Regions from separate parts of the Duganella sp. S19_KUP01_CR8 genome, predicted to be linked through region 3. Evidence: predicted binding sites of a transcription regulator. Region 3 holds the regulator's gene; each other region holds the start of a gene.
The links. The regulator sigma-54, encoded in region 3, starts transcription at its own class of promoters, with help from an activator protein. The targets are predictions, from matches to a motif close to TGGCANGNAANCTGCTTT.

Region 1: V6M89_RS17730 (TorF family putative porin) is a predicted target of sigma-54. The motif match lies at 2,937-2,954, and genes of this name have one in related genera.
Region 2: V6M89_RS12785 (ammonium transporter) is a predicted target of sigma-54. The motif match lies at 7,161-7,178, and genes of this name have one in related genera.

The regions. Positions count from the first base shown of each region.
Region 1 covers NZ_JAQQPR010000017.1:3,202-12,810, reverse strand. The annotation lists gene V6M89_RS17740 (ammonium transporter) at 165-1,721, opposite strand; gene V6M89_RS17735 (P-II family nitrogen regulator) at 1,733-2,071, opposite strand; gene V6M89_RS17730 (TorF family putative porin) at 2,083-2,847, opposite strand; gene V6M89_RS17725 (accessory factor UbiK family protein) at 3,126-3,365, shown strand; gene V6M89_RS17720 (YifB family Mg chelatase-like AAA ATPase) at 3,463-4,974, shown strand; gene V6M89_RS17715 (Ohr family peroxiredoxin) at 5,137-5,592, shown strand; gene V6M89_RS17710 (M1 family metallopeptidase) at 5,686-7,392, shown strand; gene V6M89_RS17705 (hypothetical protein) at 7,392-7,898, shown strand; gene V6M89_RS17700 (DUF1840 domain-containing protein) at 8,072-8,413, shown strand; gene V6M89_RS17695 (sensor histidine kinase) at 8,424-9,609, opposite strand, start outside.
Region 2 covers NZ_JAQQPR010000011.1:3,384-12,992, reverse strand. The annotation lists gene V6M89_RS12800 (putative bifunctional diguanylate cyclase/phosphodiesterase) at 1-2,075, shown strand, start outside; gene V6M89_RS12795 (prolyl oligopeptidase family serine peptidase) at 2,294-4,465, shown strand; gene V6M89_RS12790 (zinc-dependent metalloprotease) at 4,531-7,044, shown strand; gene V6M89_RS12785 (ammonium transporter) at 7,227-8,429, shown strand; gene V6M89_RS12780 (helix-turn-helix domain-containing protein) at 8,522-9,097, opposite strand; gene kbl (glycine C-acetyltransferase) at 9,269-9,609, shown strand, end outside.
Region 3 covers NZ_JAQQPR010000009.1:153,852-163,460, reverse strand. The annotation lists gene V6M89_RS11650 (enoyl-CoA hydratase/isomerase family protein) at 1-882, opposite strand, end outside; gene V6M89_RS11645 (alginate lyase family protein) at 915-1,850, opposite strand; gene hpf (ribosome hibernation-promoting factor, HPF/YfiA family) at 1,949-2,308, opposite strand; gene V6M89_RS11635 (RNA polymerase factor sigma-54) at 2,386-3,864, opposite strand; gene lptB (LPS export ABC transporter ATP-binding protein) at 3,870-4,622, opposite strand; gene lptA (lipopolysaccharide transport periplasmic protein LptA) at 4,625-5,224, opposite strand; gene lptC (LPS export ABC transporter periplasmic protein LptC) at 5,232-5,825, opposite strand; gene V6M89_RS11615 (KdsC family phosphatase) at 5,838-6,380, opposite strand; gene V6M89_RS11610 (KpsF/GutQ family sugar-phosphate isomerase) at 6,380-7,378, opposite strand; gene V6M89_RS11605 (cation:proton antiporter domain-containing protein) at 7,506-9,488, shown strand; gene V6M89_RS11600 (GGDEF domain-containing protein) at 9,563-9,609, opposite strand, start outside.

The DNA of each region.
Region 1 (9,609 bases), on a different contig from region 3:
TGCGGGAGGACGACCCTCCAGGCACGCAGAACATCAGATATTACCGTGCAGATACCCCAAATCGGGGCGAAAACCCTATTTTAAAGGCGGGAAATAAAAAAAGCGCCTCTTTTGGAGGCGCTTTTCGATGAGCCCGCCGTGGCGGGTCCATACAACATTATCGATTATGCATGGTAGGCCGACTCGCCATGGCTGGTGATGTCCAGGCCTTCGCGCTCTTCTTCTTCCGGCACGCGCAGACCGATGACCACGTCGACCAGTTTGTAAGCGATCAGCGAAACCACGGCCGACCACAGGACGGTGGTGCCGATGGCGGTGCCCTGAATCGTCACTTGGCTGACGATCGAGTATGGATCAGCCGACATCTTGTTGGTGACGTAGTCGAAGATGCCCTGGCCGCCCAGCGATGGCGAAGCGAACACGCCGGTCAGCAGCGCGCCCAGGATACCGCCGACGCCGTGCACGCCGAACACGTCCAGCGAGTCGTCGGCGCCCAGCAGGCGTTTCAGGCCGTTCACGCCCCACAGGCAGATGACACCGGCCAGCAGGCCCATGATCAGCGCGCCCATCGGACCGACGTAGCCGCACGCCGGGGTGATGGCCACCAGGCCGGCAACGGCGCCCGAAGCGGCACCCAGCATCGAAGGCTTGCCTTTGACGATCCACTCGCCCAGCAGCCAGGACATGGTGGCGGCGGCGGTAGCCAGCAGCGTGTTGACGAAGGCCAGTGCGGCGACGTCGCCCGCTTCCAGTGCCGAACCGGCATTGAAACCGAACCAGCCGACCCACAGCAGCGAAGCGCCGATCATGGTCATGGTCAGCGAGTGCGGCGCCATGGATTCGCGGCCGTAGCCGACGCGTTTGCCCATCATGTAAGCGCCCACCAGGCCGGCAACAGCGGCGTTGATGTGCACCACGGTGCCGCCGGCGAAGTCCAGTGCGCCTTTTTGCCACAGGAAGCCGGCCTTGGCGGTTTCGGTCGCCAGCGTTGCGGCATCCTTGATCGCGTCAGGGCCGGTCCAGAACCAGACCATGTGGGCGATCGGCAGGTAAGCGAAGGTGAACCACAGCACGATGAAGGCCAGTACGGCGGTGAACTTGGCGCGTTCGGCGAAGGAACCGACGATCAGGCCGCAGGTGATGGCGGCGAAGGTCGCCTGGAACACCACGTACACGAACTCCGGAATGACCACGCCTTTGCTGAAGGTGGCGGCGGTGGAGAAAGTGGCCTTGGCCGGATCCCAGATACCGTTCAGGAACAGGCGGTCGAATTTGCCGACGAAGGCGTTGCCTTCGGTGAAGGCCAGCGAGTAGCCGTACACGCACCACAGCACGATGATCAGCGCGAAGATGGTGAACACCTGCAGCAGGATGGACAGCATGTTCTTGGAACGGACCAGGCCGCCGTAGAACAGCGCCAGGCCGGGAATCGACATCATGATGACCAGGATGGTCGAGACCATCATCCAGGCGGTATCGCCTTTATTCGGTACAGGGGCGGCGGCCGGGGCGGCCGGAGCGGCTTCCGCCGGCGCGGCGGCGGCCGGGGCAGCGGCTGGCGCGGCGGCAACAGGTGCCGCTTCAGGCGCCGACGCGGCAGGTGCTACAGCGGAGGCGACCGGGGCCGAAGCAGCCGGTTTGGCATCCTCGGCGTGCACCGGCGCGGACAGCGCGAACAGGATGGATACCCCAGCCAGCAATGTTGTTATAGTTTTCTTCATCAAGCTTCCCCTTAAAGAGCTTCGTTGCCGGTTTCGCCGGTACGAATGCGTATGACTTGTTCCAGGTTGTACACGAAGATTTTGCCGTCGCCGATTTTGCCGGTGCGGGCAGCGCCTTCGATCGCTTCTATCGCTTGCTCGACGATGGAATCGTCCACCGCCGCTTCGATCTTGGTCTTGGGCAGGAAGTCCACCACGTATTCCGCACCGCGGTACAGCTCGGTGTGGCCTTTCTGGCGACCGAAGCCTTTGACCTCGGTCACGGTGATGCCTTGCACGTTGATCGCCGACAGGGCCTCGCGGACCTCGTCGAGCTTGAACGGCTTGATAATGGCGGTAATCATTTTCATGCTGGCCTCGCTTAGAAGGTTTTGGAAATGGTCAGGACAGCCCCGGTTTTAGCCAGGTTCTTCCCATCCGGTCCGACGTAGGCTTTCGTGTCGGCATAGACCGCCGCCAATGCCACCGTCACTACGCCGAAATCTTTGGTCACGCCCAGCTTGTAGTCGGTGTAGCTGGAGGCGCCGTTGTGCTTGACGTTCTGGTGGCCGGCGTGCACGTTCAGCACATAGCCGTCGGTCAGTTCGAAGTTGCCGGATGCGTCGAGGTAGCCGCTGTTCTTGCTGTCTGCGAAGCCGAACAGGTTGGTCGTCGATTGCGAGTATTTCAGCGTGACCGGGCCGTAGCCGATCTGGCCGTACAATTCGAAGGTGTTGGCGCTAGGGTGCAGGCCATTCGATGGGTAGAAGTAGTACAGGCCGCCGACGTCATAGGTCACATCCTTGACGATCTCGCCGCGTTTGCCTGCGTACAGATCCCATTCGACATCGCCGTCGCCGCCGGCGTCCTTGGTCCACTTGATGGTGGACAGCCAGGTACCGGCATAAAAGCCGGTTGGGTTGTTGGTGTAGTCCGCGCCGCCCTGCAATGCAGGTTTCAGACGGGTTTGCGATACACCGCGGTAACGGTAGTCGCTGACAATGGCCGCATTGAAGCTGACTTCATTGTCCGGTTTCGCTTCCGCCGCGGGTGCCGCGTCTTCGGCGCGCGCCATACCGGCGCTCATGGAGGCGAATGCTAAAGTCAACGCTGCGATCAGGGTGAAGTTCTTGCTCAAGCTTTTCATAGTTGTTTTCCTTGTGTAGTTGAACTTATTTAGCAGTTGCGGTTTAAAATCCTGTTTATGACGAAGCGGTGTATGCGTTCATAGCTTCTGTAGCAGAATGCGTGCCAGCTAATGTTGCCGAGGTGATAGCTGCCGTATCAACTAGGGCAACGGGACCGCATTTGAAAGAATGTGAGAATGGGATGGGTGCGGCGGTGATTTTGCCGATTTTCGCACCACATTAAGGCTGGAGTGCACTGCAATGGTGCAGTGCATTGCTGGCGAGATCAAGGAATATTATGGATATGAACACTTTTTTCAACGACTTGCAAAGCAAGATCAATCAGGCCATCGAAAACTCACCAGCAAAGGACATCGAGAAGAATGTGAAGTCGATGATGACCCAGGGTTTTGCCAAGCTGGACCTGGTGACGCGCGAGGAATTTGATGTCCAGGCTCAAGTCCTGGCCAAGACCCGCGCCAAGCTGGAAGCGCTGGAAGCGCGCCTGGCGGAACTGGAAACCAAAGCCGGCCAATAAAGCAGGTCCGCGCCGCGCCCGTTTGGGCTAGCGCAAAGCACCACAGCGGGCCTGGGCTACGCTGGCGGCTGGTATCCCACTGGTCGTCCGTGTATCCATGAGCCTAGCCGTACTCAAAAGCCGCGCCCTGGCGGGCATGGAGGCGCAGGAGGTCAGCGTCGAAGTGCATCTGGCCAACGGCTTGCCGGCCTTCACCATCGTCGGCCTGGCCGACACCGAGGTCAAGGAAGCCAAGGACCGCGTCCGCGCCGCCATCCAGAACGGCGGCTTTGAATTTCCCGCACAACGCATCACCGTCAACCTGGCGCCCGCTGATTTACCAAAAGAGTCCGGCAGATTCGATTTGCCGATCGCGCTGGGCATCCTGGCGGCGTCCAAACAGATCCCCGCCTCCCGCCTGCATCAATACGAGTTCGCCGGCGAGCTGTCGCTGTCCGGCGAGTTGCGGCCGATACGCGGCGCGCTGGCAATGTCGCTGGCGACGCGCCGCGACGGCGGCACGCTGGCCTTCATCCTGCCGCTGGCCAATGCCGACGAGGCCGCACTGGTCGGCAACGCCGCCATCTACCCGGCGCAATCGCTGCTGCAGGTGTGCAGCCATTTCGCGGCCAAGTCGGTCGAGGCCATGCTGTCGCGCCATGACTCGGCGCCGCTGGTGGCGCCGCTGGAGTATCCCGACTTTGCCGACGTCAAAGGACAGGTGTTCGCCAAGCGGGCGCTGGAGGTGGCGGCCGCAGGCAATCACTCGGTTTTGCTGGTCGGTCCGCCAGGCGCCGGCAAGACCATGCTGGCGGTGCGCTTCCCCGGCCTGCTGCCGGAGATGACGGACGAGGAAGCATTGGAAGCGGCCGCCGTGCAATCGCTGACGGGCGCCTTCCACATCGAGCAATGGAAGCGCCGTCCATTCCGCTCGCCGCACCACACCTCATCCGGCGTGGCGCTGGTCGGCGGCGGCAGCGTGCCGAGGCCGGGCGAGATTTCGCTGGCGCACCGGGGCGTGCTGTTTCTTGATGAATTACCCGAGTTCGCGCGCAGCGTACTGGATGTCTTGCGCGAGCCGCTGGAGTCGGGCCGCATCACCATTTCGCGCGCCGCCCGGCAGGCCGACTTCCCCGCCCACTTCCAGCTGATCGCCGCGATGAACCCCTGCCCTTGCGGCTACGACGGCCACATCAGCGGCATCTGCCGCTGTACGCCGGACCTTATCCAGCGCTACCAGGGCCGCGTCTCCGGGCCGCTGCTGGACCGCATCGACATCCAGATGGAAGTGGGGGCGGTCCATCCCGACATTCTGGCGACGGACGCCAACGGCGAACCGTCGCGCGTGATCGCCGCCCGCGTGCAGGCGGCCACCAATCGCCAGCTGCAGCGCCAGGGCAAGCGCAACCAGTACCTGAGCACGCGCGAGATCGACCAACACTGCAAACTCGACCGCCCCGGCAAGGCAAGCCTGAAACAGAGCATGGAATGCTTCCACTGGTCCGGCCGGGCCTACCACCGCATCCTGCGCGTGGCCCGCACCATCGCCGACCTGGACGGCAGCGAGCGCATCCTCGAACGGCACGTCCAGGAAGCGGTCCAGTACCGGCGGGCGCTGCGCGACCGCTAAATGCATTTGTTTTTATCTATCGCCGCAGCACTATCGATGAAATATCGCACTATTCAATCGCATGCGCTTTACATTGCCACAGATACGCCTATACTAGATACATCGGATGCGATTTAAACGGATGCGATTACACTTTACCCACACAATCACCAGGATCTAATCATGAGCAAAATCACCCAAGTTCTCGTCACCGGCAAGACCCACACCACCGGCGCCGACTCCGCCATCTTTTCCGGCAATCACGAAGGCAAACTGAACCTCCACCTGACTTCACCAGGCAATCCCGCCGCTCGCACCTACCAGTTCGACGCCGTCGTAGCCCACCCCACCGCCGAACAACTGTTCGCCGGCGCCTGGTCGGCTTGCTATAGCGGCGCCGTCGGCATCGTCGCCAAACAATTGAATGTGGTGCTGCCGGCGGATACCGCGGTGGAAATCGAAGTCGACCTGGGCATGGGCGGCAACGAGTACTTCCTGCAGGCGCGTCTGACCTTGATCGTGCCCGGCGTCGACCGCGAGCTGGCCATCAAAATCGCCCACGGCGCCGATGCCATGTGCCCCTACTCCAAGGCCACCAAAGGCAACATCGACGTGACGCTGAATATCGTCACCGCCTGATGCTGTGATTGCAGGGGGATACCCAGGATGCGTTACATTTACCGTCGTTATTCTTGCTACTATGTTGCACAACGAATATTCAACGGGAATTCGATGACACGCCTGCCCCTCTACCTCGCCGCCAGCGCGCTGCTGGCCGGTTGCGCCACCACCCAGCTGCCGCTGACCGACTTCACCGCCAACTCCGGCAGCCCGCGCGCGCCGGAGCAACTGGCCGTCACGTTCGAACAGGCCGACCTGGCGCTGCGCGTCGATCCCGCCACCCGCAGCATCAACGGCGACGCCGCGCTGACCTTCCTGGCCAGCGCGCCACTGACCCGCATCGCGGTCGAACTGGACCGCAACCTGCCCATCGATTTCGCCAGCGTGGACGGCGTGCAACTGGCGCCGTCGGCGATCAGCAATCCGGACGGCCGCCTCTACCTGACCCTGCCGACGCCGCTGGCGGCCGGCGCCCGCACGACCGTGCGCATCCGCTACCACGGCGTGCCGCACGTGGCCTCGCACGCGCCGTGGGACGGCGCCTTCATGTGGAGCAAGACCGAAGACGGCCAGCCGTGGATTACCACAACGGTCGAAGGCGAAGGCTGCGACCTGTTCTGGCCCTGCATCGACCATCCGCAAGGCAAGCCGAAATTGATCGAGCTGCATATCAGCGTGCCGTCGCCGCTGGTGGTGGCCGGCAACGGCGTCGCGCTCGGCATGGACGAGAAGGATGGCTGGCGCACCTACCACTGGCGCGCCAAGAATCCCAGCACCTACGGCGTCGCCCTCAACATCGGCCCCTACGAGGTGCTGTCCGGCGAATACGACAGCCGCTACGGCAACAAGATCCCGCTGCGCATGTGGTACCTGAAGGGCCACGACAAGCAGGCCCAGGGCCTGTTCGCCGAATTCGGACCGATGCTGGATTTCTTCGAGGCCCGCATCGGCCCCTATCCGTTTGGCGACGAGAAGATGGGCGTGGTTGAAACCCCGCACCTGGGCATGGAGCACCAGACCATCAACGCCTACGGCAACGGCTACACCAAGTCGCCGCTGGGCTACGACTGGCTGCTGCACCACGAGCTGTCGCACGAATGGTTCGGCAACCAGATGACCAACGCCGACTGGGACGATATGTGGCTGCACGAAGGCTTCGGCAGCTATATGCAACCGCTGTACCTGGAGCACCTGCGCGGCGAAAGGGAATTTCAGGCCGAGCTGTTCACCCAGCGCAAGTCGCTGCTCAACAAGGTGCCCGTGGTCAGCGGAAAATCGAAGCGCATCGAAGATGTCTACGAAGACAAGCGAGGCGGCCCCGGCAACGATATCTACACCAAGGGTTCGCTGATCCTGCACACGCTGCGCAACCTGATCGGCGACGACGCCTTCTTCCGCGCCACGCGCCGCATGGTCTACGGCACCGAGACGCCCAAGCCGGGCAACTTCACGCCGCGCTACAGCAGCACCAGGGAATTCATCGCCATCGCCAACGAGGCCAGCGGCCGCGACCTGGGCTGGTTCTTCGACGCCTACCTGTACCACGCGGCGCTGCCGGAGCTGGTCGAGGAGCGCAGCGGCAATCAGCTCAAGCTGAGCTGGAAGCTGAAGGATGGCGGCGCCTTCCCGATGCCGCTCGAAGTGCGCGTCAACGGCCGCATCGAAACACTGGTCATGACCGACGGCAAAGGCGAGCTGACGCTGCCGCCGCAAGCGCTGTACACCATCGATCCGAACTCCCGCGTGCTACGCCAGCAAGTCCATATCGACGACTGGAAGCAGCAGGAAGAGCAACGTAAAAAGAAAGCCAAATCCTGATGAAAAAAATCTCCCTGGCGCTGCTGCTGGCGGCCGCCCTGTCGGCCTGCAGCCCGCAATACGATTGGCGCGACTACCGCAGCAATGACGCGCCCTACGCCGTGCTCTTCCCCGGCAAGCCTGCCAGCCAGACCCGCAGCATCCAGCTCGATACCCTGTCGGTGAACATGACCATGACGGCGGCCGAAGTGGACGGCGTCATCTTCGCCGTCGGCAGCGCCCAGCTGCCGGATGCGGCCCAGGGCCCGGCCGCGATCGAGGCCATGAAGACCGCGCTGGTCAACAATATCGGCGCCACCGTCACCAGCGCCAAATCATCGGGCGACGGCAAACAGGCCACGCTCGATGTCGAGGCCAAGGGCAGCCGGAATGGCGAAACGATGCGCCTGATCGGCCACTTCATCGCCAGGGACAAGCGGATCTACCAGGTCATCGTCATGGGCCGCGACAAGCATATCGTGCAGGACCAGGTCGAAACCTACCTCAGCTCCTTCAAACTGAACTGAAACATAGGCGCTGGCTTAGGAAATGCTTAATCTGATGTGCGCTAGCGCTCATACAGATGGGCTTGCCTCTTGTATAGTGACCGTCAGGCCTGATGTCTGGAATACGGTGACTGCTACAGCAAGAAACGGTGCACCGTGCTATCGTTCCAACTACAAGATTAAGAAAGCACGCTATGTTAATTTCCTTCAAATCGAAGTCCAGTCCAGAAGTTCTGATGTACCAGGAACATGCCCAGCGCATCTTGGACTTGCTGCACAAGAATCCTACGCGCGGCGTGATCACGGCGGAGGAAGCGGCCCACGCCCTGTCCCTGCTCGAAGGTGAAGTTGCTGCGAGCAAATTGCATCCGGAAACGGACGTCGAACACGACATCCACACCCATGAGCAGGAAGACGGCGAATCGACGGAACACGCGGTGATGCAACGGGTCGGTTTTGCCGCCCGCGCCTTCCCGCTGCTGGAAATGCTGCGCTCGGCCAAGCAGGAAAACGAGAGCATCATCTGGGGCATCTGAGCCCCGCCGGCTAGTCGCCCAACAGCGTCGCCTTGAGCGGCAGATCCAGCGTAAAACGCGTGCCCACATCGAGCGCGCTGTCGACCCGGATGGTGCCGTCAAGCAGCGAGGTGACGATGTTGTAGGTGATGCTCAGCCCCAGGCCGTTGCCGCCCTGTCCCAGCTTGGTGGTGAAGAAGGGATCGAAGATGCGCGCCTGGTGTTCCAGCTGGATGCCCTTGCCGTCATCCTGGAACACGATGCGCACCTGGTCCGGCCCCAGCCGCACCGCCCACAGCTTGATGACGCCACCGCTGCGTCCCTCAAACGCATGCAGCAGCGCGTTGTTGATCAGGTTGATGATGACCTGGCCGTAAGGGCCGGGGAAGCTGTCCATCTGTATATCGTCCGGCATTTCCAACTCCACCTGATGGCCGGCCTTGCGGATCTGGTTCTTCATCGTCGTCACGATTTCCTGGCTGGCCTGGTGCAGATTGAAGTGGCGCCGCTTGGCGCTGGCCTGGTCCACCGCCACCTGCTTGAAACTGTTCACCAATTCCGCCGCGTTGCGCAGGCTGCGCATCAGCAGCAGCGACGCTTCGCGCGCTGACTCGATGAAGCTGCTCAGGTCCGAACGGCGCAAGATGTTCTGGGTCTGGCGCAGGTCGATCTCCGCCGTCTTGTCCTCCAGCGTGCTGGCGATCACCAGGCTGTTGCCGATCGGCGTGTTCAGCTCGTGCGCGACACCCGCCACCAGCGCCCCCAGTGCCGCCAATTTCTCGCGCTCCACCAATTGCTGCTGCGTGTCCTGCAGCTTGCGGTAGGAATCGGCGTTGGCGAACGCCACCGCCACGTAGGAGGCCAGCGTGGTCAGCATGTCGAGATCGATGCGCTGGTAGGCGTCGGCGTGGTAGCTGTGCACCGTGATCACGCCGCGCACCTGGCCGGCCACCGAGATCGGCACATAGATCAGCGAACGCGGCTCGGTCGGCAGCGAGCCGTCCTCCAGCGTGCCCATGTCGTCGGCGCCGGAGACCAGCTGCAGGTGATCGATGTAGCGCTGGTACTCATGCTCCAGGTCGTTGATGAACACTTCCTGCGCGTGCGTGATGCACCACACCGCCAGCTGGTTGGGCTCGCGCATGCTGCGGGTGTAGGGCGTGTAGCGCTTGCCCTTCTCCATCGCGAAAGGATACTCGATCACTTCCTCCTTGGGC
Region 2 (9,609 bases), on a different contig from region 3:
ACCGCAAGATCAGCGTCGCCACCAACAACGACCAGGCGGCCGCGCTGGAGAAGCAGGTCGCCAGCATGCTCGACGCCGCCGAATCCTCGGTGGGCGTCAGCGGCATCGCCATCGTCGAGCACCGGCCTTACCAGATCGTCGTCATGCCCATCCTGGCGCCGAGGACGATCGGCTGGATCGTCATGACCTTCCCGATCGACCGCCAGCTGGCCAACGACATGCGCGAAGTCAGCGCGCTCGATACCGCCGTGCTGACCCGCGACGCGCAAGGCAAATGGCTGGCCGTGGGCTCGACCTTCTCCGCCCCGGTGACGCAGAGCGTGGTCGACCAGCTGCAAACCTTGCCGGGCACGCCGGCCGGCCCGTTCGACCTGACCCTGGCCGCCGGCCAGTACAGTGCGCGCCTGCTGGCGATCGGCAAGGATGGCGGCCAGACCGCCAACGTCCTGCTGGCCCGCTCGATCGACGAGGCGACCGCGGAATACAGCCGCCTTGAACGCTGGCTGATCGGCCTGACGCTGGGCGGCATCATGGTCTCGGCGCTGGCCATTGTGTTCACCGCCAAGCGCATCGCGCAGCCGATCAGCGAGCTGGCGGTCACCGCCAAGCGCCTGGAGCAGGGCGACTACAAAGGCCAGATCGACACCAGCCGCGAAGACGAAATCGGCGCGCTGGCGCATGCCTTCGACGCCATGCGCGAAGGGATCGCCAAGCGCGAACAGGAGATCCGCCGCCTGGCGTACTGGGACACGCTGACCAACCTGCCGAACCGCGCGCAATTCGTGCTGCTGCTGAACGATGCGCTGCTCAGTGCCTCCAGGCGCGAGGAAACCGTGTTCGTGCTGATGATGGACCTGGACCGCTTCAAGCACGTCAACGACGTGATGGGCCACAGCTTCGGCGACGCCTTGCTGCGCCAGGTGGCCGGCCGCTTGCAGCTGCTGCTGGCCAATCGCCGGCAGTCGTCGGCGCAGGTGGCGCGCCTGGGCGGCGACGAATTCGCGGTGCTGCTGCCCGATGCCGACCTCGATTCCGCGCAGCGCGTGGCGGCCGAGATCCTGCAGGCGCTGGAGACGCCGCTGTCGCTGGAAGACCAGACGGTGGACATCGGCGCGGGCCTGGGCATCGCCGGCTATCCGGAGCACGGCAACGACGGCGAGGCGCTACTGAGCATGGCCGAGGTGGCGATGTACGCGGCCAAGCAGCGCAACGACGGCGCCGTGGTGTACGACGCGGCGATGGACAAGTCCAGCGAGAAGAGCCTGTCGCTGTTGACGGAGCTGCGCAACGCCATCGAACGCAACGAGTTCCGCCTGCACGTGCAGCCGAAGATCAAGCTCGATACCGGCGAGGTGGTGGGCATGGAATCGCTGGTGCGCTGGGCGCATCCGGAACGCGGCAACGTGTTCCCCGACGAGTTCATTCCCTTCGCCGAGCAAACCGGCTTTATCCGCGTGCTGACGCGCTGGGTGATGGAGAAGTCGGCGGAGCTGTGCCAGGCGCTTGCGGCCAAAGGCTATCCGCTCAAGGTGTCGGTCAACTTGTCCACGCGCGACCTGCTGGACCAGGACCTGCCGGCCAAGTTTGCCGAAACGCTGGCGCGCTACAAGCTGGCTCCCGGTTCGTTCTGCCTGGAGATCACCGAGAGCGCCATCATGGACGATCCGGTGCGCGCCCAGCACACGCTGGAGCGCCTCAGCGCCATGGGGGTCGATTTGTCGATCGACGATTTCGGCACCGGCTATTCGTCGCTGGCCTACCTCAAGCGCTTGCCGGTGAATGAGCTGAAGATCGACAAATCCTTCGTGCTGAACATGGAGAACGACGTCGGCGACACCAAGATCGTCCGCTCCACCATCGACCTTGGCCACAACATGGGCCTGCGCGTGGTGGCCGAGGGCATCGAGAGCGAGGCGGTATGGCGCCTGCTGGCCGACCTGGGTTGCGACCAGGGGCAGGGCTACTTCATGAGCCGTCCCATCCCCGGCGACCAGTTGATCGCGTGGCTGGAAAAGTGGCAGGCGCCGGCCGCCAACGCGGCGCCGGTCTACAGCGCCGTCGATATGAACAGCTGAATTTCAGCGCGGCCCATCCCGGCCGTCGTCGGCACGGACAGCATTTTGCGCGCCGAATAATCCACGCCAATAACGCTTTCCTATCATTGCTTATTTGTCACAAATCAAGCTATGATCGGTCGCGTGGCGCGTGGTGGTTACATGGTGTCATTGAGCCCCGGCGGCGCCGTAGCCCGGCCCGCCGCTTCCGAATATTCTTCGACTTTATGGACTTTCGCATGAAGCATTTGAAATGCGCGGCACTGGCCGCCGCCGTCCTGATGGCGCACAGCGCCTCCGCCCAAACCTGCGCCGCTTCCGGCCCTGGCGTGAACTATCCCGTCACCCGCACCGTCGACCAGACCGACGACTATCATGGCGTCAAAGTGGCGGACCCATACCGCTGGCTGGAAGACGCCAACAGCGACGAGACCCACGCCTGGGTCGTTGCGCAGAACAAGCTGACGCAGGACTACCTGTCGCAGATCCCCGGCCGCGACGCCATCAAAGCCCGCCTGACCAAGCTGTGGAACTTCGAGCGTTTCAGCGTGCCGTTCAAGGAAGGCGGCCGTTACTTCTACAGCCGCAACGACGGCCTGCAAAATCAGTCGGTGCTGTACACGATGAAGACGCTGGCCGACGTGCCGCGCATGCTGCTCGATCCGAACACGCTGGCCGCCGACGGCACCGTCGCACTGGCCGGCCTGGCGGTGAGCCCGAACGGCAAATACCTCGCCTACAGCACCGCCGCTTCCGGCTCCGACTGGAACGAGATCAAGGTGCGCGACATCGACAGCGGCAAGGACATCGATGACCACATCAAGTGGGTCAAGTTCTCCAGCACCGCATGGCTGCACGACGGTTCCGGCTTCTTCTACAGCCGCTACGACGAGCCGAAGGAAGCGACCAAACTGGCCGACGTCAACTACTTCCAGAAGCTGTACTTCCACAAGATCGGCACGCCGCAAAGCGCGGACACGCTGGTCTACGACCGTCCCGACCACAAGGACTGGGGCTTCGGCGGCGAAGTCACCGAAGATGGCCGCTTCCTGATCATCACCGCTTCGCAAGGCACGGAGAACAAGAACCGCGTCTACTACAAGGACCTGTCGCGCAAGGACGCCAAGGTGGTGCCGCTGCTGGAGGACTTCGACGCGTCGTATAACTTCATCGGCAACGACGGCATGGTGTTCTGGTTCCGCACCGAGCGCAATGCGCCGCGCGGCCGCATCGTCGCCATCGACACCCGCAAGCCGGGTGTGCTGAACTGGAAGCAGATCGTGCCGGAAACCGCCAACACCATGGTGTCGGCGTCGATCGTCAACAACCAGCTGCTGGTGGACTACCTGAGCGACGCCCACAGCCTGGTCAAGGTATTCGACCTGAAAGGCAAACCGCTGCACGATCTCGAACTGCCAGGCCTGGGTTCGGCGGGCGGCTTCGGCGGCAAGCGCGGCGATGCGGAGACCTTCTATTCGTACACCAGCTTCACCACGCCGACCACCATCTACCGCTACGACCTGAAGGCAAACAAGAGCAGCGTGTATCGCCAGGCGAAAGTGGACTTCGACCCGGCCGCGTTTGAAACCCGCCAGGAATTCTTCACCAGCCGCGATGGCACCAAGGTGCCGATGTTCATCGTCTCCAAAAAAGGCCTGAAGCTCGATGGCAGCAATCCGACCTATCTGTACGGCTACGGCGGTTTCAATATTTCGCTGACGCCGTCGTTCTCGGTCGCCAACCTGGCGTGGCTGGAAATGGGCGGCGTCTACGTGATGGCCAATCTGCGCGGCGGCGGCGAATACGGCGAATCCTGGCATGCGGCCGGCACCAAGCTGCAAAAACAGAACGTGTTCGACGACTTCATCGGCGCGGCCGAATGGCTGGTCGCACACAAGGTGACGTCGCCTGCCAAGCTGTCCATCGGTGGCGGCAGCAACGGCGGCCTGCTGGTCGGCGCGGCGATGACGCAGCGTCCCGATTTGTTCGCGGCGGCGATTCCGCAGGTGGGCGTGCTGGATATGCTGCGCTTCCATAAATTCACCATCGGCTGGGCGTGGACTTCGGACTACGGCTCTTCCGACAACGCCGACGAGTTCAAAGCGCTGGTCAAGTACTCGCCGCTGCACAACCTGAAGAAGGGCACCTGCTACCCGGCGACCATGATCACCACCGCCGACCACGACGACCGCGTGGTGCCTGCGCATAGCTTCAAGTTCGCCGCGACTGCGCAGGCCGACCAGGGAGGCGCCGCGCCCATCCTGATCCGCATCGACAGCAAGGCGGGCCACGGCGCAGGTAAGCCGACCACCAAGCAGATCGAGGAAGTGGCGGACCGCTGGGGCTTCCTGAGCCGCGCGCTGAAGATGGATGGCGCTACGGAGGCCGTCAAAGCGGCAGGCCAGCAGTGAGTGCCGCGCGCATCGTCATTCCCGCGCAGGCGGGAATCCATGCTGCGGCACTGACCATGCGACGTATGGATTCCCGCCTACGCGGGAATGACGCATTCGCGGTTATTCGAGGTGGCCTGCTGTGCGCCATCCTGATGCTGGGCGTGGCGCCAGCGGCGCCGGTGCTGGCGGCAGCTGCCGAAGGTGCGCCCGCGCCTTCGGCAAAGAAGATCGCCGATGTCACGCGCGGCCTGCAATCGCAGCCGGGGTTTATCGATCTGTGGCGCGATACGGACAAGGGCAGGGTGCTGCTGTCCGTATCGGCGCTGGATCAACCGTTTCTGCTATTGAGTTCCTTGCCTTATGCGCTGGGCTCGAACGATGTTGGCCTGGATCGCGGCCAGCCGGGCGAGATGCGCATGGTGCATTTTGAGAAGCATGGTGCGCGCCTGTTCTTCGTGCAGGAAAATACCAACTTCATCGCCGCCTCTGCGGACAAGGACGAACGCGCCGCCGTCACTGAATCGTTCGCCAGCGGCGTGCTGTGGTCCGGCGATATCCTTGCCAGTGAAGACGGGCGCCATCTGATCGACTTCTCCAGCTTCCTGCTGGCGGATCGGCACGGCGTCGGTGCTCGGCTGAATGCCACCAAGCAGGGCGCGTATCAGATCGATGCGGCTCGCAGCGCGGTGTTGGCGCAGCAGGCCAAGGCCTTCCCCGACAACGTCGAACTGGAGGCGCTGCTGACATTTGCCGGCCCCGGACAAGCGGAGTACGTGCGCCAGGTCGCGGCCGACGCCAGCAGCCTGTCGCTGCGCCAGCGCATCAGCATGGTGCGCCTGCCCACGACCGCGATGGGCTGGCAACCGCGCAGCTACCATCCATATTCCGGCGGCTTCGACGTCAACTACTACGACTTCGCCACGCCGCTCGCCAGCAGCATCGACGTGCACTGGCAGGTGCGGCACCGCCTTGAGAAAACCGATCCGTCGGCGGCGGTCGGCACCGTCAAGAAACCCATCGTCTATTACGTCGACCGTGGCGCGCCGGAGCCGGTGCGCTCGGCCTTGATCGCTGGCGCTTCGTGGTGGGCCAGCGCCTTCGAGAAGGCCGGCTTCAAGGATGCCTACCGCGTCGAGCTGCTGCCGGAAGGCGTCGATGCGATGGACATCCGCTACAACGTGATCCACTGGGTGCACCGCGCCACGCGCGGCTGGTCCTACGGGAACGCGCTGGCCGATCCGCGCACCGGCCAGATCATCCGGGGCGCCGTCACGCTAGGCTCGCAGCGCGTGCGCCAGGACATCCTGATCGCCGAAAGCCTGCTCGCGCCTTATGGCAAAAACGCTCCGGCCGACAGGCAGAAACTGGCCGAAGCGATGGCATTGGCGCGCTTGCGCCAGTTGGCCGCGCATGAAGTTGGCCACACGCTGGGCTTCGCCCACAACTTTGCGGCCAGCCGCATGGGCAATGGCTCGGTGATGGACTATCCGCATCCCATCCTCAAGCTGGACGCCAAGGGCAACGTCGATATCGCCGATGCGTACGGCGTTGGTGTCGGTCCATGGGACGACTACATCGTCAAATACATCTACGGCGATTTCGGTAGCGGTGCGCAGGAACAGGCCGCGCTGGCCAAGCTGCGCGCCGACGCGCGCGCGGCCGGCATGCTGTACTCCAGCGACCAGGACGACCGCTCGCCCGGCTCCAGCCATCCCGATGGCCTGCTGTGGGACTTCGGCCCGGACTCGATCAAGACCTGGGATCAGTTGGGCGCCGTGCGCCAGCGCGCGCTGCAAACCTTCTCGCTGGACGTACTGCCTGACGCCCGCCAGATCGGCGAGCTGGAAGCGCGGCTGGTGCCGGTCTACCTGCTGCAACGCTATCAGGGCGAAGCACTGGCGCGCCTGATCGGCGGCGGCGACTTCGATTACACCAGCAGCGGCGACGTCAAGGCCGGCCTGGCCAAGGCAGGCATCAAGGCCACTCCGGCGGCGGTGCAGCGCCAGGCCCTGAACCGTCTTGCTGATAGCCTGCGCGCCGAGTACCTGGCGCTGCCGGCCGGCGTGCTCGATATCCTGACGCCGCCGGCGATGGGCCATGAACGCAGCCGCGAATACTTCGCCACCCGCATGGATACCGCGTTCGACGCCTTCTCGATCGCCGAAGCGGGCGCCGCGCAGACGGCCGGCTTCCTGCTGGACCCGGCCCGCATCAACCGCGTCGCCTGGCAGCACGCGCGCGACGCGCAGCAGCCGGGCGTGCAGGAAGTGCTGTCGCTGCTGCTGCAAAAGACGTGGAAGCGCGAGCCGGTGCCAGCCTCCGTGGCCGGCGGCGAGGCGGTGCAATTGGCGGCCAACTGGGTGCTGATCGATGCGGCCTTGAATCTGCTCGACGGCGGCAAGCTGCATCCGCAGGTCGACGCGGAAGTGCGCCAGTCCGCGCGCGAGCTGGCGCAATGGCTGCAAAAGAACCCCGGCAAAGGCGTGACCGCCGACAGCCGCAAGCAGGCGGCCGGCTTGATTTCCGCCTACCTGGCCGATCCGCACAGCGTCAAACTGCGCGCCATGCCAGTTATCCCGCCGGGCGCCCCGATTTGACCTCAACAACCGTGCGCACCAAAATGACGCCTTATTTCGGTGCGCACGGCCTTGGTGCATGTTCATGCACAAAATAAAAACACATTGAAATCAAGCACTTAAAATTTGCACCAAATTGGAACGATTATTGCTTTTATCGATACTCGTAACTAATTTTTGCATTATTTTGGGGAGAGATTTTGATGGGTGGATATAAAGACGGCGCCGATGCATTGTTCATATTGCTTGGCGCCATCATGATTTTGGCCATGCATGCCGGCTTCGCGTTCCTGGAGCTGGGCACGGTGCGCAAGAAGAACCAGGTCAATGCGCTGGTCAAGATCCTGGTGGATTTCGCGGTATCGACGATCGCTTACTTTTTCGTCGGCTACAGCATCGCGTATGGCGTCAATTTCTTCTCCTCGGCCGAGGTGCTGGCCGCCAAGAACGGCTATGAGCTGGTCAAATTCTTCTTCCTGCTGACATTTGCCGCCGCCATCCCGGCGATCATCTCGGGCGGCATAGCCGAACGGGCGCGCTTCCATCCGCAGCTGATCGCCACCGCGCTGCTGGTCGGCCTGGTCTACCCGTTCTTTGAGGGCATCGTCTGGAACCACCGCTTCGGCGTGCAGGAATGGCTGGCGTCCGCGTTTGGCGCCGAGTTCCACGACTTCGCCGGTTCGGTGGTGGTGCACGCGGTGGGCGGCTGGATCGCGCTGCCGGCGGTGCTGCTGCTGGGCGCGCGCCGTGGACGCTATATGAAGAACGGCGCCATCGCCGCCCATCCGCCGTCGTCGATTCCTTTCCTGGCGCTGGGCGCGTGGATCCTGACGGTGGGCTGGTTCGGCTTCAACGTGATGAGCGCGCAGGCATTGGACAAGATGAACGGCCTGGTCGCCGTCAACTCGCTGATGGCGATGGTCGGCGGCACGCTGGTCGCGCTGCTGATGGGGAAGAACGACCCCGGCTTCGCCTACAACGGCCCACTGGCCGGCCTGGTGGCCGTCTGCGCCGGCTCCGACCTGATGCACCCGCTGGGCGCACTGGCCACCGGCTGCATCGCGGGAGCGGTGTTTGTCTGGATGTTCACGCTGGCGCAAAACAAATGGAAAATCGACGACGTGCTGGGCGTGTGGCCGCTGCACGGCCTGTGCGGCGCCTGGGGCGGCATCGCGGCGGGGATCTTCGGCCAGAAGGCGCTCGGCGGCATCGGCGGCGTATCGTTCGCCGCGCAGCTGGGCGGCACCGCACTGGGCGTGGCGATCGCGCTGGCGGGCGGCTTCGCCATCTACGGCGTGCTGAAGGCCACGCTGGGCCTTCGCCTGGACCCGGAAGAGGAATTCCAGGGCGCCGACCTGTCGATCCACCGCATCAGCTCCACGCCGGAGCGTGAATCGAACTGGTAGAACCCGTATGCCTTCGCGATACGCATGCCGTTCCGCTTAGGGGTCTGACCCCGCATGGGGTCAGACCCCGCCTGGCGGTGCGGGGTAAGAAATCAGCGGTGTATCACCACCAGCAGCGCCTTCGCCTCGGTCTTGCCGACGTTGCGAATGATGTGCTGCTGGTCCCCCGGGTAGCGCGCCGTGCTGCCCAGCTTCATCTTCTTCTTGTCCGGCCCCACCTCCACCTCCACCGAACCGTGCAGCAGCGTCAGGTGCTCCTGCGCGCCGGGATCATGGCCTTGCGAGGCCAGTTCGCCACCCGGCACCAGCGTCAGTTCATACCACTCATATTTACTCGCCAGTTCCAGCGGCCCCAGGATGCGCAGCACATACCCGGCGTGATGGCCGGGCAGGGTGGGGATTTCGTGCGCCTCGATCACGCGTACGGTCTCCGTTTGCCGTTCGGCCGTCGCCAGCAACTCGCCGATCTGCACCCCCAGCGCATTGGCCAGCCGCCAGGTGATGGCGATGGTCGGATTCGCCTTTTCACGCTCGATCTGCGACAGCATCGATTTGGAGACACCGGCGATGCGGGACAGATCTTCCAGTGTCAGGCCACGGGCCAGGCGCAAGCGCTGTAGCGCGGCGCCGACTTCTGGAGGTGCATTCGTCGAAACGGGTGTTTTCATTGTTTTATTCGGCAGATGGGCTAAATTTCAAGTGAATCACTGCGCGTGCATGGCTTGCGCAGTGCACTGCCGTTCTGTAAAATTCGATATATTGAATTTGAGTTCGACATAACGGATTTCGCATAAGGCAGTGTAATTGCGGTGAAATCGTACCACACACAGGGACCCATCATGACCATTCCAGCTAAAACCACCTTCTTCAGCGGCCTGCAACAAAACCTCGACCAATTGCGCGAGCAGGGCCTCTACAAGCCAGAGCGCGTTCTGGCTTCGCGCCAGGGCGCGGAAGTGACGAGCGAAGATGGTCGAATGCTGATCAATATGTGCGCCAACAACTACCTGGGCCTGTCCGGCCAGGAGTGGGTGGCGCAGGCCTCCATCGAGGCGACTGAGAAGTATGGTTATGGCCTGTCGTCGGTACGTTTCATCTGCGGCACCCAGACCGTGCACAAGCAGCTGGAGCAGGCGATCTCCAAGTTCCTCGGCACCGAAGACACGATCCTGTACGCGGC
Region 3 (9,609 bases):
ATCGGCCACGTCCAATGCGGCGCCGCGCTGGACCAGCTCATGCGTCACGCACATCATCAGCGGCGAGCGGGTGGCCATCACTTGCAACGTCTTTTGCGCGAAGGCGCCGTCGTCCGTTTTCAGCGAGGCGGTGATCGCGGCCACCGAACCGGCGCCGAAGTGACGGTCGATAGCGGCGCGCTCGGACTCCAGCTTGCTGTCGCCCGCCGCGGCCTTGAACGGCGCCGCGAAGGCAGCAATGGCCTCGGCCAATCCCGCGCCCGGCGTCGACTCCAGCAGCACCGACAAGGCCGCCATTTCGCTGCCAGGCACAAAGTGATCGGCCAGGCCCGCATGCAGCGCATCTGCCGCTCCGATGGTGACGCCGGTGACGCCAAGATAGCAGCCCAGCTTGCCCGGCGCGCGCGCCAGGAAATAGCTGCCGCCCACGTCCGGAAACAGGCCGATGTTCACTTCCGGCATGGCCATCCTGGTCCGCTCGGTGACGATGCGCACGCGGCAGTCTGGACCGCCCTGCGCCACGCCCATGCCGCCGCCCATGACCACGCCGTCCATCAACGCGATGTACGGCTTGGGATAAAAATGGATCAGGTGATTGAGCGCGTATTCCTCGGTGAAGAAATCCTCCACCAGCGCGCTGCCGCCCTGCGGCGTGGCGCGGCCGGCGTCGTAGAAGAAGCGGATGTCGCCGCCGGCGCAGAAGGCCTTTTCGCTGCTGCTGCGAATGACGACGGCGGCCACGCCGCTATCGTCGCGCCACGCCATCAGCGCCTGCGTGATATCGCGCACCATCGCCAGCGATAAAGAGTTCAAGGCCTTGGGCCGGTCCAGCGTGATGAAGCCGGTTCCGTTGCTGACGCTGGTGTGGACGTATTCGCTCATGAGGTGCTTGGTGTGGTGGAAAAAACCCTATTCTACTGCGACTTGCCGGGCGCCAGATGCTCCAGCGGATTGGCCAGGTTGAGGTCGCCGCCCAGGCGCGGCTGGAAGTTGGCTTTGAGCGGCATCAGCTCCGCCCTGCCCTGGTGCCGGGCGTAGACGATGGCGAACGACATCTCGCTGACATTGGCCCGCTCCTGCGTGAAACCGGTGGCCTTTTCCATCGCCGACGGGTCTTGCGCGGCGGCCAGCGTGAAGCGCATCAGCTGGTCCAGTTTGGCGGAATGCAGGTCCAGGATGGACGCGCTCATCACCAGCGGCACGGCCGCGAACACGTGGTAGTGCAAGGCCTTGGCCGCGCGCTCCATTTCCGCCGGCAGCGAACCGTCCGCCGCCACCTGCGCCATCGCGTGCTCGAACACCTTGCGGCCCCAGGCCAGGTAGCGCTCGTCATGCGTGACGCCGCCCACCGCCGTCACCGCCAGGCCTTCCCAGTAGTAGTGGTTATTGCGCGTGCCCTTGTGGGCATCGGAGTGCGCCATGGTGGCGTCGGCCAGCGTCTTGAACCAGGCTTCGATGGTTTGCTGCTGGACGGGGGTGGCGGCCGGCTTGACGCGGGCGTAGCTCAGCGCCATGCCGCCCAAAGTCCACTTGCGCACGTACCAGGCCTGCTCGCTGGACAGCTTGCCCAGCAAGGCCCGCTGCCCGGCCCAGCTCTCCAGCCAGCCCAGCGCGCAGGCGGCGTTGCCCTGGCTGGCGTTCTGCGCCACCTCGGCCAGGAAGTCGTCGATCGGCTTGGTGTTGGCGATATTGCGCGCCCGCAGTACCGGATCGATGACGGAGTGGTGCGCATCCGAGTAGTAGCTGTTGGCGTCGATGTCGATCACGGCCGGCGGCGGCGCGGTGCAGGCCAGCACGGTGGGGGCGGCCAGCGCCAGCAGCCATGCCGTAAATAGTTTAGCTCGTTTCATGCCACTCCCGTCCAAGTTTGGAAAACGTTTACTCTAAACCATTTGGACGCAAAAAAGGGCGCCTCTGCACCCTTAGTTTGATGGTGCCGGGGCCGTTGTTATAGGGCGGCGGCAGCGGGTTCGTAGCTATCCGGGAGATGCTTGATCGCATCGTGGCCGTGCTCTTGGACCTTGGCTTTGTATTTCATGACCTGCCGATCCAGCTTGTCGATCAAGGTATCGATGGCGGCGTACAAGTCTTGGGACAGGCTTTCCACGTAGACGGTCTTGCCCGACATACGCAGGTTGATTTCAGCCTTCTGGCGTTTCTCTTTCTCTTTGAGGTTATCTACAGTCAGGATGACAGCAATATCAATCACTTGATCAAAGTGGCGGGTGACGCGTTCCAGCTTGTTCTGCACGTATTCACGGATGGCCGAGGTCACTTCGAGATGATGTCCACTGATGGTGAGATTCATACACACTCCTAAAGATAATGTCGCTTCTTACGGTTAGTGCGGAGCCCATTACTGCCGGGCGCGCAGGAACCAAGTAACTACAAAGATTTACGGAGACTGACTGGCGGGATCTTCAACGCTTCGCGATATTTGGCAACAGTGCGTCGCGCAATCACCATGCCTTGTTCTCCCAGCATGTCCGCAATCTTACTGTCGGATAAAGGATTTTTCGGGTCTTCTGCTCCTGTCAATTGCACGATGAGTGCACGTATCGCCGTCGAACTTGCTTCCCCCCCCGCTTCGGTGGCGACATGGCTACCAAAGAAATATTTCAACTCAAACATGCCATGCGGGGTCAGCATATATTTTTGAGTTGTTACACGAGAAATAGTGCTCTCGTGTAGTCCCAGTGTATCAGCAATTTCGCGAAGCACAAGGGGGCGCATGGCAACCGCACCATGGGAGAAAAAGTTCTTTTGTCGTTCTACTATCGCTTGTGCAACGCGCAAAATCGTGTCGAAACGCTGGCGCATATTTTTGATCAGCCACTTCGCTTCCTGCAGCTGCGCGCCCATCGCGCCCTCGCCTTTTCCCTGCTTGAGCAGGTTGGCGTACATGGCGTTCACGCGCAGGCGTGGCATGACGTCGTTGTTCAGGCTCACTTGCCAGCCGTTGCGCGCTTTTTTGACGATCACGTCCGGCACCACGTAGTCCGACACGTCCGACGCGAACGCCGAACCCGGATGCGGATTGCACTGGCGGATGACGGTTTGTGCTTCGCGCAAATCTTCGTCGTCGCACAGCAGCGCCTTCTTCAGTTTGTTGAAATCGCGCTGGGCAAACCAGGTCAAATGATTTTCAACAATCGCCAGCGCCATGCGCCGCGTCACCATCGGGATGGCCGGCAAACGCTTGATCTGCAGCGCCAGGCATTCGGACGCGTTGCGCGCGCCCACGCCCATCGGGTCGAAGCTTTGCAGCATCGACAAGGCGGTCTGCAACTCGTCGATCTCCAGCTCCAGCTCTTCCGGCAGGCGGGCCAGGATTTCTTCCAGCGATTCTTCGAGGTAGCCGTTCTCGTCCAGCGCGTCGATGATCAGCTCGACCAGCGCGCGGTCACGCATCTCCAGCACCGTCACCCGCATCTGCTCCATCAGGTGCTCGCGCAGCGTGCAGTGGCTGGCCTCCAGCTGCGGACGCGAGTCCTCGTCGTCGGGCGCCTTGCTGCGGCCGGCGTCGCTCCAGTCGACGTCGGCGTCGCTGCTGGTGCTTTCGGTGTCGGCGGCCGGGCCGTCGTAGTTGTCGGCGTCGGCGGCCGGCGCCTCTTGCGCGTTGGGCGGGCCTTCCGGCGGCGCGTCGCCGACCGGGGCTTGCTGGCTGATGGCGCCGTCCGACAGCAGCCGCAGCGAGCGGTCCAGCGGGTCGTCGAGGCGCTCCAGCAGCGGATTATCGGTCAGCAGCTGTTCCAGTTCCTGGTGCAGCTCCAGCGTCGACAGTTGCAGCAGCCGGATCGACTGCTGCAATTGCGGTGTCAGCGCGAGGTGCTGCGACGTGCGCAGTTGCAAAGACTGTTTCATGGGTTTTACATACGGAAGTGTTCACCCAGATACACGCGACGCACCGATTCGTTGGCGATGATGTCGTCTGGCCGGCCTGAAGCCAATACCGTGCCCTGGTTGATGATATATGCGCGGTCGCAGATGCCCAGCGTCTCGCGCACATTGTGATCGGTAATGAGGACGCCGATGCCGCGTTCCTTGAGGAAGCGCACGATGCGCTGGATCTCAATCACGGCGATCGGGTCGACCCCGGCGAATGGTTCGTCGAGCAGCACGAAGCGCGGATTGGTCGCCAGTGCGCGCGCGATCTCCACGCGGCGGCGCTCGCCGCCTGACAGCGACAGCGCCTGGTTCTCGCGCAGCTTTTCGATTTGCAAATCGGCCAGCAGGGTATTGAGCCGTTCATCAATGGCAGCCTTGGATAAAGGCTTGCCGTCCACTTTCTGAATTTCGAGGACGGCGCGGATATTTTCTTCCACCGTCAGCTTGCGGAACACCGACGCTTCCTGCGGCAGGTAGGACAAGCCGAGCGAGGCGCGGCGGTGGATCGGCAGCGAGGAGATATCGGTGCCGCTGATATCGATGCTGCCGGCGTCCGACGGCACCAGGCCGACGATCATGTAGAACGAGGTGGTCTTGCCGGCGCCGTTGGGGCCGAGCAGGCCCACCACTTCGCCGCACTCGACTTGCAGGGACACGTCGTGCACGACCTGGCGCTTGCCGTAGGTCTTTTGCAGGCCGCGTACGATCAGGGTGCTACCGCAGGATGATTCCATGCTTACTTCTCCGTGGCCGGCGGCGTCGATGCGGCGGCCGGCGCGGCCGGACGGATGGTCGGCTGGATCACCATGGTGCCGCGGCCGGCGCCCGGCTTGCTCACGCCCGAGACGTTGTTCTTGACATCGAAATGCTCGGTGCGGCTGTCGTAGGAAATGAACTCGCTGTTGACTTCGCTGGTCATCCGCGGGCCTTCCAGCTGGCGCACCTTGGCTTTCGAGAACAGCTTGACCAGGTCGGTCTTGTCGCTGTATTCGATGCGCTCGGCTTCGCCCTCGATCCACTGGTCGCCGGCGCCGTCGCGCTTCTGGCGGAAGGTCGACAGCGTACCTGGCGTGCTGGTCAGCACGACGAAGTTATAGCCTTCGGGATCGGTGGTCACCACCGCCTTCGGCGACTTCATCAGCAGGGTGCCGCGCGTCAGCACGACATTGCCGATCAGCGTCTTGATCTGCTTGACGTCGTCGATTTGCAAATCGTCGTAATCGATCTTGGTCGGCTTGTTCGCATCCGCTTTTTCCGCGTGGACCACACCGGCCGCCATCAACAGCATCGCCGCCGAGAGTATCAGTTTCTTCATCATCATTCCATTCATCATCATTGTTTCCTCAGTGGCCGGCGCGCGGCGGCATCACCAGCTGTCCGCGTCCGCCCAGCTGCACTTCGCGGGTGGCGTTATTGGCCTTCATGCCGATGCCGTTGGCGGTGGCGTTGCCCATTTCCAGCGCCACCGGGCTGGCGGTTTCCATCCGTTCTTCGTCCGGGTACACGGTCAGCGCCGGCGTGGTCATGCGCATCGCCTGCGTCTGCGGCCCGGCCGGGCGCACCACGTCCACATTACCACTGAGCTTGACGCGCGTATTGCCCTGATCGACATGGGCGGTGTCGGCATTGATATTCATCGGCGGCTGGTCGCCGGACAGGCTGTGCACAATCGGCTTGTCGATATCGGAGGCATCGTCGACCGGCCGGTGGGTCAGCTTTTCGCCGGAGATAATGTAGGCCGGCTGGCCGGTCTTGTTCATGCGCACCATGCTGAAGCGGTCGATGATGTAGTCCGGCTCGTTGCGATGCTGGTCCACCTGCGCATCCTGGCCGGCCTGGTTGACCACCTGCACCAGCCAGAAGCTGCCGACGGCGACAAACACGCCGACCACCATGATGACGGTCAGCTGCCAGCGATGGGCTGTTTTTTTACGCATGCTCGATCCTCGTCAAACCAGGAATTGCGCCATCACGCGCTCGTACGTGCCCTGCGCGTGCAACAGCAGCTCGCATACTTCGCGCACCGCGCCGCGGCCGCCGGCGGCCACCGTGGTGTGGTGGGCGCGCTCCAGCACTTCGGCGCGGCCGTTCGGCACGGCGACGGCGAAACCGACGCGCGTCAAGATCGGCAGGTCGACCACGTCGTCGCCGATGAAGCCGACCTGGTCGGCGGTGAGACCGGTCTTTTCCAGCAGCGCCTTGAACGGCGTCAGCTTGTCGTGGCCGCCCTGGTGCAGATGGACGATGCCGAGGTCGGCAGCGCGTTTGATCACCTGCGGCGAAGTGCGCGCGCTGATGATGGCGGTCTGCACGCCGGATTCCTGCAGCAGCTTGATGCCCAGGCCGTCGTGCACGTTGAAGGTCTTCAGTGCTTCGCCCTCGGCGCCGTAGTGCAGGCTGCCGTCGGTCAGTACGCCGTCGACGTCGAAGATCATCAGCTTGACGCGCGCGGCGCGTTCCACGTAAGTCAATGGGGTTGCAACCTCAGTCATCAGATCACCTTGGCGCGGGTCAGGTCGTGGATGTGCAGCGCGCCGACCAGCTTGCCGCCGGCGTCGGTCACCAGCATCTGGTTGATGCGGAACTGTTCCATCACGGCCACGGCGTCGACCGCCAGTTTTTCCGGCGAAATGCTGCGCGGGTTGGCGTGCATCACATCGCGGATCACGACCTTGGTGAAGTCCTGGACTTTCTCGATCATGCGGCGCAGGTCGCCGTCGGTGAACACGCCGATCGGCTTGTCGTCGGCGTCGACCACGGCGGTCATGCCCATGCCCTTTTGCGTGATTTCCAGCAGCGCGTCGGTCAGCTTGACGTCGGCGGTGACTTTCGGCACCGCGTCGCCGCTGCGCATGACGTCGCGCACGTGGGTCAGCAGGCGGCGGCCCAGCGCGCCGCCCGGATGGGAGCGGGCGAAATCTTCTTCCTTGAAGCCGCGCAAGTCCAGCAGCGCGACGGCGATGGCGTCGCCCAGCGCCAGCGTGACGGTGGTCGAGGTGGTCGGCGCCAGGTTCATCGGGCAGGCTTCCTTGGCCACGGCCACGTTCAGGTGCACGTCGGCGATCTCGGCCAGGCTGGAGCCGGGCTTGCCGGTCATGGCGATGACCTTGCTGCCCATGCGCTTGACCACCGGCAGGATGGTCATCAGCTCGGCGCTTTCGCCGGAATACGAGATTGCAATAAAGGCATCGTCGGCGGTGACCATGCCGAGGTCGCCGTGGGCGGCTTCGGCCGGGTGCACGAACAGCGCCGGGGTGCCGGTCGAGGCCAGGGTGGCGGCGATCTTGCGGCCGATGTGGCCGGACTTGCCGATGCCGGACACGACGACGCGGCCCTTGCAGTTCAGCAGCAATTCGATGGCCTGCACCACGCTGTCGTCGGCGTCCAGGCGGGCGTTCAGGGCGGCGATCGCCTCTGCTTCGTTCTGCAGGGTGTCGCGGGCCAGCCGCAACGCATGCGCGGCCATATTTGCGTCAAAAGCTTTCAGCATTGTTTTTTCATGGGTTACACTCATGCCCAAGTATAGCCGAATTGAGAAAGCAAAAAACTTGCCAGTCACAACATAACGCCCCCGCCGGCCCACAAACAACGAAATTATATTTACTGGCTATGTTGATATGACGTTTTCACCTTTGGAATTAACATTGTTGTTATTGGGGAGCGCGGTGCTGGGCGTCGTCGCTTTCCGCATGATGCACCTGCCGCCGATGCTGGGCTACCTGGCGGTCGGCATCCTGATCGGCCCGCACGCGCTGGGGCTGGCCGAGTCGAGCGAAGCCTTCCACTCGCTGGCCGAATTCGGCGTGGTGTTCCTGATGTTCTCGATCGGGCTGGAATTCTCCCTGCCCAAACTGATGGCCATGCGCGGCATCGTGTTCGGGCTGGGCATGGCGCAGGTGGTGCTGACCATCGTCGCCACCATGCTGTTCGGCTGGGGCATCGCCACGCAACTGCCCTCGGGCATCCATATCGGCTGGCAAGCCTCGTTCGCGCTGGGCGGCGCGCTGGCCATGTCGTCGACCGCCATCGTGTCAAAAATGCTGACGGAGCGGCTGGAGCTGGAGAGCGAGCACGGCCGCAAGATCATCGGCATCCTGCTGTTCCAGGATCTGGCCGTGGTGCCGTTGCTGATCCTGATTCCATCGCTGGGCCAGCGGCCGGACGCGCTGGTCGAGACGCTGGCCTGGGCCGGCGTCAAGGCCGTGATCGTGCTGGCGCTGCTGCTGTTCTTCGGCCAGAAGCTGGTGCGCGGCTGGTTCACCGTGGTGGTCAAGCGGCGCTCGCAGGAACTGTTCATGCTGAACCTGCTGCTGATCACGCTGGGCGCGGCCTGGATCACCGAGCGCGCCGGCCTGTCGCTCGCGCTGGGCGCCTTCGTGGCCGGCATGCTGATTTCCGAGACCGAGTACAAGCACCAGGTGGAAGAGGACATCAAGCCCTTCCGCGACGTGCTGCTGGGACTGTTCTTCATCACCATCGGCATGCTGCTCAATGTGCAGATGGTGATGGCGCACTGGTGGCTGGTGCTGGTGCTGCTGGCCGGACCGGTGCTGCTGAAGTTCGCGCTGATCGCCGGCCTGGCCAAGCTGTTCGGCGCCTCCGACGGGGTGTCGATGCGCACCGGCCTGGCGCTGGCGCAGGCGGGCGAGTTCGGCTTCGTGCTGCTGAACCTGGCGGGCGGCAGCAACCTGATGGATCCGTTCATCATCCAGGTGGTGCTGGCGTCGATGGTGCTGTCGATGCTGGTGGCGCCGTTCATCATCTCCAAGTCGGACCAGATCGTGATGAAGGTGTCGAGCAACGAGTGGATGATGCAGTCGCTGGCGCTGACCAAGATCGCCAGCCGCACCATGTCGACCAACAAGCACGTGATCGTGTGCGGCTTCGGCCGCAGCGGGCAGAGCCTGGCGACCTTGCTGGGCGAAGAGAATATCGACTACCACGCGCTGGACCTGGACCCGGAGCGGGTGCAGGAAGCGCAGACCGCCGGCCGCCACGTCTCCTATGGCGACGCGGCGCGGCGCGAGAGCCTGGTGGCCGCCGGCATCTACCGCGCCAGCGCGGTGGTGATCACCTACGCCAGCACGGCGTCGGCGCTGAAGGTGCTGCACCTGGTGCATGAGCTGGCGCCGACCTTGCCGGTGATCGTGCGTTCCCACGACGACACCGACCTCGACCGATTGAAAGCGGCCGGCGCGGCGGAAGTGGTGCCGGAATTGATGGAGGGCAGCCTGATGCTGGCCTCGCACGCGCTGGTGATGCTGGGCGTACCGTTGCGGCGCGTGGTGCACCGGGTGCAGACGGCGCGCGAGGAACGCTATGCATCGCTGCGCGGCTACTTCCACGGATCCAGCGACGCCGGCGAGGAGGCCGACCTGGAGCGTTTGCATTCAGTCACGCTGAGCGGCAGCGCGGTCAGCGTGGGCAAGGCCTTGAGCGAGACCGACGTGGCCGGCACGGGCGCCGAAGTGAGCAGCATCCGCCGCGGCAAAGGCCGGCTGGACGTGACGCCCGAGATCGTGCTGGAGGCGGGCGATGTGGTGGTACTGCGCGGCACAGCCGAAGCCGTCAACCGCGCCGAGCAGCGCCTGCTGCGCTAGCCTTTACCCCGCACGTCACGACAGGGTCAGACCCCTCGGGGGTCTGACCCTACGACTGCGGTGCTGGCAACTTGTTAACCGCTGTGGGGTTGCGCCACCGGGTCGCGGCTGACTACGCGGT